Regions from separate parts of the Serratia sp. Nf2 genome, predicted to be linked through region 1. Evidence: predicted binding sites of a transcription regulator. Region 1 holds the regulator's gene; the other holds the start of a gene.
The links. The regulator PurR, encoded in region 1, represses purine synthesis genes. The targets are predictions, from matches to a motif close to CANGCAAACGTTTGCNTG.

Region 2: the regulator PurR is predicted to act here: its motif matches at 3,025-3,042, upstream of purT (formate-dependent phosphoribosylglycinamide formyltransferase).

The regions. Positions count from the first base shown of each region.
Region 1 is NZ_PYTW01000003.1:142,361-148,046, forward strand. It holds gene C9411_RS08455 (C40 family peptidase) at 202-1,020, shown strand; gene sodB (superoxide dismutase [Fe]) at 1,220-1,798, shown strand; gene C9411_RS08465 (YnhF family membrane protein) at 1,860-1,949, opposite strand; gene purR (HTH-type transcriptional repressor PurR) at 2,274-3,299, shown strand; gene punR (DNA-binding transcriptional activator PunR) at 3,296-4,240, opposite strand; gene punC (purine nucleoside transporter PunC) at 4,364-5,575, shown strand.
Region 2 is NZ_PYTW01000001.1:496,915-502,600, forward strand. It holds gene yebF (protein YebF) at 1-280, opposite strand, end outside; gene yqfB (N(4)-acetylcytidine aminohydrolase) at 352-660, opposite strand; gene C9411_RS02355 (YebG family protein) at 700-1,023, opposite strand; gene dbpA (ATP-dependent RNA helicase DbpA) at 1,112-2,494, opposite strand; gene cspC (cold shock-like protein CspC) at 2,642-2,851, opposite strand; gene purT (formate-dependent phosphoribosylglycinamide formyltransferase) at 3,098-4,276, shown strand; gene C9411_RS02375 (YoaH family protein) at 4,311-4,556, opposite strand; gene C9411_RS02380 (glycosyltransferase) at 4,627-5,628, opposite strand.

The DNA.
Region 1 (5,686 bases):
GGGGATTAATTATATCCAAAGCCACCCGGCGGTGCTTTTTTATACACCAACAGACTGATTTTGAACCAAAAAAAATGTCATTAACGTTTTCTCACAATATGGATTATTATTTATGAGTTCTTCGCTGTTTTATATGGCGAAATTCGGGAATACTGTAACTCTTTCGATATCCGCTTCGGGGCCAAGGTTGGTGACGTCGACATGCGTTTAATTCTTACGCTCTTTGCGCTGCTGTTTACGCAGCTCTTCTTCAATTTGGCGCACGCTGCGCCACAGGCGCGTGTTGCCGCCGAGCAGCGTAAAAGCCATGCTAATGAAGCGCGGCCCGATGACCGCAGAAAAAAGAAAGCGGACAAAGCCGCTAAAAAAGCCAAAGTGACGGCCCCTGCGAAAAAAACCAAGACCGCCAAGGCGAAAAGCGAGAAAAGCGCGAAAAAGATCGCCAGCGCCAAACCCAAGGCCAAAGCACAGAAAACCGCCAAGATTAAAGTCACCCCGCCGAAAAAGGGCTATAAAAAAGGCTATGGTCGCCACCGCGAAGCCGGTATGGCCACCGCCAAACTGGCGCGTGACGAAAAGCCGTTAAAACTCAGCCCGGCGCACAAAAAACGCTACCAGCATGCCAAGCAGACCGCGATGGCCAAGCTGATGGATCAGATGGGCAAGCCTTATCGCTGGGGCGGCAGTTCGCCGCGCACCGGTTTCGACTGCAGCGGCCTTATCTATTACGCCTATAAAGACGTGGTGAAAATCAAAATGCCGCGCACCGCCAACGAAATGTATCACCTGCGCGACGCGGCGCCGATCAAGAAAAGCGAACTGGAAAGCGGCGATCTGGTGTTCTTCCGCATCAACAACCGCGGCGTGGCGGACCATGTTGGCGTCTACCTGGGCAACGGCAAATTCATCCAGTCGCCGCGCACCGGCGAAGAGATCCGCATCAGCCAGCTCGACAATGACTATTGGCAGAACCACTACATCGGCGCACGCCGCGTAGTGACGCCGAAAACCATTCGTTAATGCCCTGCTCTGCGCGGTTGCGGCCTGGGTCGCAACCGCCTGTTCAAGCTCTCGCCCATCGCACCACCCCACGCGCATTTCTCGCTTTTCTTCCTGTTTTTTATGATGAAAATTGTTAAGATTGAAAGACCACAATAAAAAACGGCCCATATGACTCTCGCCCCGGCGGGAAGCGAATGGCGCTGTAAAGGAGGAAGCAATGTCGTTTGAATTACCTGCATTACCGTATGAGAAAAACGCGCTCGAGCCGCACATCTCCGCCGAGACCCTGGAATACCACTACGGCAAACACCACAACACCTACGTGGTTAACCTGAACAACCTGGTGAAAGGCAGCGAATTCGAGGGCAAATCGCTCGAAGAGATCATCAAGACCTCTGACGGCGGCGTCTTCAACAACGCCGCGCAGGTGTGGAACCACACCTTCTACTGGCACTGCCTGTCGCCACAGGGCGGCGGTGAACCGCAGGGCGAACTGGCGGTGGCGATCGTCAAATCCTTCGGCTCCTTCGCTGCGTTCAAAGAGCAGTTCACCGATGCCGCAGTGAAAAACTTCGGTGCCGGCTGGACCTGGCTGGTGAAAAAACCGGACGGCGCGCTGGCGATCGTCAACACCTCCAACGCGGCCACCCCGCTGACCGGTGAAGACAAACCGCTGCTGACCGTTGACGTGTGGGAACACGCGTATTACATCGATTACCGCAATGCGCGTCCAAAATACCTGGAAAACTTCTGGGCGTTGGTCAACTGGACCTTCGCCGCGGAAAACCTAGCGTAAGCGCAGGTTCTGAGGTGATGAGGCGCAGCCAGGCTGCGCCTTTTTTATAACCGGGGGTAAATCAGTTCAACGCGGCAACGAAGCTGAAAGCGATAATGACCGCCAACGCGCAGACGGTGGTGAACAGCGACATCTTCAATTCGGTATCCATGACAACTCCTTTAAAATGGGCTTTCCTAAGGATAAAAGGCGCACAATTAGTACGTCAAATCATTTTCCCACAGTTCGCCGATAAAATCTTGTTATCATTTCCCGGTTTATAATCTCGATTACCTCTTCCACTTTTGTTCAATATGCGACAAAATTCGCAGTTCACAACTGCGTACCGGCATCCATGCCCCTCCTGATTAAGCGCTGAAGACTTCAACACACTAAAAACTCAGTTTTCGCTTCTCTGGAGAAGGATCTACGTAGGCAAACGATTAACATCACACTTACATGCTGTAAACATGTGAGTTCAGGAGTCATTCCTTACATGGCAACGATTAAAGATGTGGCCAAACGCGCGGGCGTTTCCACCACCACCGTTTCGCACGTCATCAATAAGACTCGTTTCGTCGCCGAAGAGACCAAAGCGGCCGTGTGGGCCGCCATCAAAGAACTGCACTACTCGCCGAGCGCCGTGGCGCGCAGCCTGAAAGTCAATCACACCAAGTCGATCGGCCTGCTGGCCACCTCGAGCGAAGCGCCCTACTTTGCCGAAGTGATCGAGGCGGTGGAAAACAGCTGCTACAGCAAGGGCTACACCCTGATCCTGTGCAACTCACACAATAATATGGATAAGCAGCGCGCCTATCTGGCGATGCTGGCGCAAAAACGCGTCGACGGCCTGCTGGTCATGTGCTCCGAGTACCCCGATCAGCTGCTGGGCATGCTGGAAGACTACCGTAATATCCCGATGGTGGTGATGGACTGGGGCGCTGCGCGCGGCGACTTCACCGATACCATCATCGATAACGCGTTCGAAGGCGGCTATCTGGCCGGCCGTTACCTGATCGAGCGCGGCCACCGCGATATCGGCGCCATTCCGGGCCAGCTGTCGCGCAACACCGGCGGCGGCCGTCATCAGGGCTTTATGAAGGCGCTGCAGGAAGCGCATATCGACATCCGCGAAGAGTGGATCGTCCAGGGTGACTTTGAGCCGGAGTCCGGCTACAAGGCGATGCACCAAATCCTGTCGCAAAAACAGCGGCCGACCGCGGTATTCTGCGGCGGCGACATCATGGCGATGGGCGCCATCTGCGCGGCCGACGAGCTGGGGCTGCGGGTGCCACAGGATATTTCTGTGATCGGCTATGACAACGTGCGCAACGCCCGCTACTTCACCCCGGCGCTGACTACCATTCACCAGCCGAAAGAGCGTCTGGGCGAAATGGCCTTCACCATGCTGCTGGATCGCATTATCAGCAAACGCGAAGAGTCGCAGGTGATCGAAGTGCATCCGAAGCTGATCGAACGCCGCTCGGTCGCCGACGGCCCGTTCATCGACTACCGCCGCTAATCCCCCGCGCCGGAAGCCTGCGCGGCTTCCGGTTCCACCTCGCTCAGCCACTCCTGATTCAGCGTTTCCCCATCGCCCAGATACGCCAGCAGCCAGCTCATCGCCGGTGACGGTTTATCCTGCTGCCAGGTCAGGCAGCAAGGGCTGGCAGGAAACGGCTGCTGCAGCTGCAACGCCTTCAACTCACCGCGCTGCACCCGCGGCAGCGCCCGATGCGCCGGCATCATGCCGACGCACAGCCCGGCGCACAAACAGTCGAGCGCCGAAGTCCAGTCCGGCACCACCAGCCGCCGCTGGTTATCCAGCGTCCAGGTGACGCGCTTGGGCAGATTGCGCGAGGTGTCCTCCAGGCAAAGCGAAGGATACGGCCGCAGCTGATCGTCATTCAGCGGCCCCGTCAACTGCGCCAGCGGATGTTGCGGGCTGACCACGCACAGCCAGTTCATATAGCCCATGTCGCGGAAGGCGAAGCCGCCGCCGACCGGCACCGCACGGGTGGCACCGATCGCCATATCCGCCCTGCCGTCCACCAAGGCATCCCACACGCCGTTGAACACCTCGGGTTGCAGCATCAATTCGACGTCGGGGAAATGACGGTAGAAATCCAGCACCAGTTGGCGGCTGCGCTGCGGTTTGACGATGATGTCGACCGCGATATTCAGCTGGCCGCGCCACCCGTTAGCCACCTGCTGACAGTGGCGGCGAGTGTCGAGCATTTTTTTGATAACAACTCGCGCATCCTTGATAAACAACGCGCCGGCCGGCGTCAACTCCACGTCGCGGTGACGCCGCTCAAACAGCGGCACCGCCAGCCATTGCTCCAGCTGCCGTACGGTATAGCTCACCGCCGACGGCACCCGGTGCAGCTCCTGCGCCGCCGCGCTGAAACTGCCGGTACGCGCCACTGCGTCGACCACTTCAAGAGAATATTCAGACCACATCGCTTTGCCTTCAATTTTTTTAACAGCACTTTGCAAATATTACCGTTTCACAAGCAGAGATCCAGCCGGATACACTGGCCGGCGCTAAAAACCTGCGACACTAAAATATTAACGAGAAATACCATGCGAAATTCCTTTGGCTTTATGTTCTACCTCGCCGGCCTGAGCATGCTGGGTTATCTGGCGACCGATATGTACCTCCCCGCCTTCGGCGCCATGCGGGAGGAACTGCAAATTTCCGCCGGCGCGGTGAGCGCCAGCCTGAGCATCTTCCTGGCCGGCTTCGCCTTCGCGCAGCTGCTGTGGGGGCCGCTCTCCGACCGCCTGGGCCGCAAACCGGTATTATTGATCGGCCTGACGCTGTTCGCCCTCGGCTGCCTGGGCATGCTGTGGGTAGAGAACGCCGTGCAGCTCTGGATCCTGCGCTTTATTCAGGCCGTCGGCGTCTGTTCCGCCGCCGCCATCTGGCAAGCGCTGGTGGTCGACCGCTATCGCGAAGGCCAGGCCAACCGCGTATTCGCCACCATCATGCCGCTGGTCGCGCTGTCGCCGGCGCTGGCGCCGCTGCTGGGCGCCTGGCTGTTGAACCACGCCAGCTGGCGCGCGATCTTCGCCGTGCTGCTGGCCATCACCGTACTGCTGCTGCTACCGACGCTGATGCTCAAAGAGCGCGCCAAAACGCAGCCCACCGCCGAGGCGCCAAAAAACGGCGTCAGCTTCTGGCGACTGTTGAAATCCCCGGTGTTCAGCGGCAACGTCGCCATGTATGCCGCCTGCTCGGCAGGCTTCTTCGCCTGGCTGACCGGCTCGCCGTTCATCCTCGGTGATATGGGCTATGGCCCGAGCGACATCGGTCTGAGCTATGTGCCGCAGACGCTGGCTTTCCTGCTGGGGGGCTATGGCTGCCGTGCCGCGCTCAAGCGCATCAATGGCAAAACCCTGCTGCCGTGGCTGCTGGTAGCTTATGGTGTCAGCATGGTGGCGCTGTATCTGGTGGCGACCCTGACCGCACCGACGCTCACCACGCTGCTGATCCCGTTCTGCGTGATGGCGCTGGTCAACGGCGCCGGCTACCCGATAATGGTGGCGAATGCGCTGATGCCGTTCCCGGAAAGCAGTGGCAAGGCCGCCGCGCTGCAAAATACGCTGCAGCTGGGGCTGTGCTTTGTGGCGAGCATGCTGGTGTCGGCGTTCATTGCCCAGCCGCTGTTGGCGACGGTGACGGTAATGGTATCGACGGTGATCCTGGCCGCGCTGGGGTATTTCCTGCAGCGGGGAAAAGCGGCTGACGCGCAGCAAAAAGCGCAGCGGGAACATGCTAACTCAGCGTCATAATTACCAAGTTTAATAATCACTTAAAGAATATGTGTGCCGAGTGCGATTTACAGTTGAGTCAACGCCTCGGCACGCCTATACTCAAAAACAACCTTGTAAAGTAACACCTTA
Region 2 (5,686 bases), on a different contig from region 1:
GCACCGTCAGCGGCACCTGCCATACCTGATCCTTGCCGGTGATGGCATCCGGGCTGACCCAGGCGATCGGGGTAGCGGTGCCCAGCAGTTTTTTGTCCGCCTCCCAGCGCGTAATGCGGTTCTGCAAGAAATCACGCTTGACCTGGGCGGCAATATCCGCCGGCTGCAGACCGGCACACTGCCCCACCTTGGCGGTGCGTTGCTCTTGATCCTGCGCCCACACCGCAGTCGATGCTCCCATCATGGCCAACAAGGCGATAGCCAAACCCGTTTTTTTCATCTCTCCTCCCGTTGTGATTAGCGCTATCCGGGCGCCCATCCCTGGCTCACAACAGGGTTTCGGCAACGGGTTTACCGTTTGACAAACTCGATGACAAACAGCGCATCCAAGCCCGGATAGATTTCCTTGATCACCTGCTTCAGTTCGCCGAGCGACATGTTCTCCTGCTGTGCGTGGCGTTCGGTCAGCGCATCCAGACGCACCGGCGTTACCGACAGCACTTCGATAAAGCAGAAAAATACGCCGTCTTCATTGCGGCTTACGCGCAATACCTCGCCCGGTTCGAAGTGCGATTCACTGGCATCCCGAATGGTGATGGTTTTACGCCCGGCCAGAATGTCTTGCTCAAAGCGGCTGAAGAAAGTTATTTCACGGCTCATTTTAGATCCTTTTTCATCACAACACCGCAACATAAGTCATTATGCCGCTTGCTTTTCTGACGCAGATCCCTCTTTTGAGTTAGAGACCGTTTTTTTGGCTTTGTTTTCCGCCGGTTTTTTAGCGGTTTCCGCCGGCGATGCGCCGCGCAGAATCAGACCCAGCGCATCCTTATTCTCTGCCAGGAAGAAACTCAGCCCTTCGCGCTGTTCGTCGTCCAGGTTCAGCGGCGCCTGTTGCAGCCACTCTCCGAGGTTATCCGCCAAATCCAGCATTTTGTCGTAGGCGTCGGCTTCTTTCTTGCTCGCGAAAGTCATTTTTTCCTCACCGTTTCTCACCACCACATATTTAACTTCAACCGCCATGCGTGCGTCCTCAAATACTCAAATTACTGTAAATATATACAGTATAAATAGATAATGGCGGGAAGGCAAACCGCCGCCCGCCTTCGGCTTATTTCAGCAGCCGCACCTTGCAGCTCTTGCCTTTGATTTTGCCCTGTTGCAGCTGTTGCAGCGCCTTGCGCGCGCTGGCTTTACGGATCGCGACGTAGGCGTGCACCGGGAACATGTCGATCTTGCCCACTTCCGCCGCCGTCAGCCCGGCATCGCCGGTCAGCGCACCAAGGATATCGCCGGGGCGGATCTTCGCCTTGCGGCCGCCGTCGATGCACAGCGTTACCATCTCCGCCTCCAGCGAGCCGTTGGCCGCCCCGCTCAGCTCGGACACCGGTGCCCAATCGACGGCCATCTGCAGGTAGTCTTCAATCGCATGCGCCCGCGCCATTTCCTGCGGCGTGCACAGGCTGATCGCCAGCCCGCTCAAGCCGGCGCGCCCGGTACGACCGATACGGTGCACATGCACTTCGGGATCGAACGCCAGTTCGTAGTTAACCACCAGCTCCAGTTCTTTGATGTCCAGCCCGCGAGCGGCGACATCGGTCGCCACCAGCACCCGGCAACTGCGGTTGGCGAAGCGCACCAACACCTGGTCGCGATCGCGCTGCTCCAGATCGCCATGCAGCGCCAGTGCGCTGATGCCGCGGGCCTCCAGGGCCTCAAGCACCGTTTGACAATCGCGTTTGGTATTGCAGAACACTACGCAGGACGCGGGTTGATGATAACGAATGGCCGACACCAGCAGCGCCGGGCGCTGATCGCGCGTGGTTTCATAGAAGCGTTGTTCGATGGCGGTCTGCGCTTCGTCATCGTCCACTTCGACGCTCAGCGGCTGGCGCTGAACGCGATCGCTGATGCGTTCGATGCCTGTCGGGTAGGTGGCGGAAAACAGCAGCGTCTGACGCTGCGGCGGCGTATAGCTGATCACATCGTCGATGTCGTCAGCGAAGCCCATGTCCAGCATGCGGTCGGCCTCATCCAGCACCAGCACCTTCAGCTCGTCCAGCAGCAGCGTTTTCTTGCGCAGATGCTCCTGAATGCGTCCCGGTGTCCCCACCACGATGTGTGGCGCGTGCACCAGCGAATCGAGCTGTGGCCCCATCGGTTGACCGCCGCACAGCGTCAGGATTTTGATGTTTTGCGTGAAACGCGCCAGGCGACGCAGCTCTTTGCTCACCTGATCGGCCAACTCACGGGTGGGACAGAGCACCAGCGCCTGCGTGGCGACCTGAGCGACGACGATATTATTCAGCAGACCAATGCCGAATGCCGCCGTTTTACCGCTGCCGGTTTTCGCCTTTGCGCGCACGTCTCTCCCTTGCAGGATGGCGGGCAACGCGGCGGCCTGTACCGGCGTCATTTTGGCGTACCCCAGTTCGTTGAGGTTGGCCAACTGTTCGGCTGGCAGCGGCAGGGAAGAAAAAGAAACTGTGCTCACGGCGATAACTCTTATATGACGAATGGAATGGCGGCGCGCCCGCAGGTTGGCGCCGAATCAGCGCTAAATGATAACAGAGATGGGCGGCGTTACGGGGTGCGAGCATAAAAAAACCCGCCGGCGGCGGGTTTCTCGGCGGCTCAGTCGTTAAATAGCAACGACGTTGGCGGCGGCAGGGCCACGTTGGCTGTCCTGGATGGAGAACTCAACCTGCTGGCCTTCAGCCAGGGTCTTGAAACCATCGCTAACGATAGCGGAAAAATGAACGAAAACGTCTTTAGAACCGTCGGCAGGCGTGATGAAGCCGAAGCCTTTGCTTTCGTTGAACCATTTTACGTGACCGGTGATCTTGCTCATTTGTGTTTCCTTTACTTGATAAACCTGCCTTGACGGCACGAGACGCGAAAACCTTGCTATATGTAGGCCTTCTTTCGCCGTCGCTTATTAACGCACAATCGTCCATACAGGGCAAATATTTCTGCTTGTCATAAAAACAGTAAGTTAGCAACAAACTTGGCGCGGCGGCTGTGAACGCAATCGTTTTCGTATATACTGCCCGCCGATCATCAATCCGCTTACTTTCACCGATCCAGGTACGAAACTATGTTAACGATTGGAACCGCCCTGCGCCCTTCCGCCACCCGCGTTATGTTGCTCGGCTCCGGGGAGCTGGGTAAAGAAGTCGCCATTGAATGCCAGCGCCTCGGCCTGGAAGTGATCGCCGTCGATCGCTACCCCGACGCCCCCGCCATGCATGTGGCGCACCGCAGCCACGTCATCAATATGCTGGACGGAGACGCGCTGAAAGCCGTTATCGAACAAGAGCGGCCGGACTATATCGTTCCCGAAATCGAAGCGATCGCTACCGCCATGCTGGTCGAACTTGAACGCCAGGGTCACCGCGTAGTGCCCTGCGCCGAAGCCACGCGCCTGACCATGAACCGTGAAGGCATCCGCCGTCTGGCGGCGGAAGAACTTGGCCTGCCCACCTCCAGCTACCGCTTTGCCGACAGCGAGGCGACTTTCCGGCAGGCGGTCGAGCACATCGGCTACCCGTGCATCGTCAAACCGGTGATGAGTTCTTCCGGCAAAGGACAAAGCCTGATCCGCACGCCTGAGCAGCTGCAAAGCGCCTGGGATTACGCCCAACAGGGCGGCCGCGCCGGCGGCGGCCGGGTGATCGTCGAAGGGCTGGTAAGATTCGATTTTGAAATTACGTTGCTGACCATCAGCGCCGTGGACGGCGTGCATTTCTGCGAGCCGATCGGCCATCGTCAGGAGGATGGGGACTACCGCGAATCCTGGCAGCCGCAGCGCATGTCAGCCGCGGCGTTGAGCCGTGCTCAGGCTATCGCGGAGAAGGTGGTGAAAGCCCTGGGCGGTTTCGGCCTGTTCGGCGTGGAGCTGTTCGTCTGTGGCGACGAAGTGATCTTCAGCGAGGTGTCACCGCGCCCGCACGATACCGGCATGGTCACGTTGATCTCACAGGATCTGTCCGAGTTCGCTCTGCACGTTCGCGCCTTTCTCGGGTTGCCGATTGGCGCCATCCGCCAGTTCGGCCCTTCCGCTTCGGCGGTGATCCTGCCACAGCTTACCAGCAGCGATGTGCGCTTCAGCGGCCTGGAAAACGCGCTGCGCGGGCACAACCAGCTGCGCCTGTTCGGCAAACCGGAGATCGCCGGGCAGCGTCGCCTGGGCGTAGCACTGGCGACGGCGAGCACGACGGAACAGGCGGTGGAGCAAGCAAAACAAGCCGCCGCCGCCGTGGCGGTCAACGGCTGATACTCACGGGGCCGCTTACGCGGCCCCGATAACGTCAATAGTCTTCGTCATCTTCAGCATCGTCATCCCGCGACGCCTCCGGTGCGGCCTCATGCTGCTCGTCTTCATCATCCTCATCGAACAGTACCGCAACCTGAGCGCCCTGATGCTTCTCGCGAATTTCCTGCGCAACGCGAGCAATGGCTTCACCGCTGCTCATGCCCTGCTCCATCAGTTGATGGATACGATCCGCCGCTTCCTGCTGCTCCGCGTGACTCAGTAATGGCATACCTGCATGCATGTGTCGTTCTCTCCGGCAAAAGGGAGAAGGAGTATACGCGCTAACGCGGCGGATCCCAACGTCTTGTGCCTCAGACCGGTTGCGAACAGCCGCTATCGCTGCGCCACTGCTTCAGCCGATGCCGCCACAGCATGACATGCCACCCCTGTTTCAGGCCGCGCGCATTAGCGAACATCGCTCTGTCGATGCCGCGCTGATAGAACTCTTCGGTGATTTGACTCTGGGCAGCCGGATCCGGTTCACGACGAATGCTGTGGCAAATGCCCAGCGCTTCGCGGGTGATTTGCCAATGGAAAGCCGGGCGAATGGCGACAGTGCCCGCATAGCGCCGGTTGAGCCGCTCCAACATTTCGACGATTTTCATATAGTGGCGTTGATAATCTACGTTCGCCTGGCCGGTGCGACGACGGTTGCTGATCGATTTGTCGTGTACCCGTTGGCGGTACAGCGGCGTACTTAAATATTTGACCCGTTGGGCATTAAACATGACTTCCGTCGTCCAGGGAATATCCTGATGATGTAACCCCGGCTCGAAATAAAGCCGATGCTGGCGAATAAAGTCAAGGCGATATATTGCCAGCCATACAACGTGAATAAACTTTCGCGATTTCAGCGCACGTTCAAACCACTGTACGCCGGTGATAACGTCGGTGGTCTGTAAGCGACCCTGTGGAAAAATCGGCTGCAATTCGTCTTGGCTGGTGAAATAGCGCTCGCCATTACATTGCATTACGTCTAATTGGTGGTGCTCCGCCTGTTCCAGCAGCGTAGAATACATGTCCGGCGCCAGCAAATCGTCGGCATCGGGAAACGCCACGTATTTACCCCGGGCAACGGCGAGCCCGGCATTACGCGCGTTAGAAACGCCGGCGTTAGCCTGATCGATCACACGAATATGCGGATGCACCGCCGCGTAACGGTGCGCTATTTCCCCCGAACCATCGGTGGAACCATCGTTGACGATGATCACCTCCAACCGTTGCTCGCGCTGGGCCAGCAGCGAAGCCAGGAAAGGCTCCAATAACTCCCCCGCATTGTGCATCGGGACGATCACGCTCAGCATTAACGACATAGGCAGCTCTTCAATGATAATGTAACAAAATAATAATTTTATTTTTCTAAAAGACTCA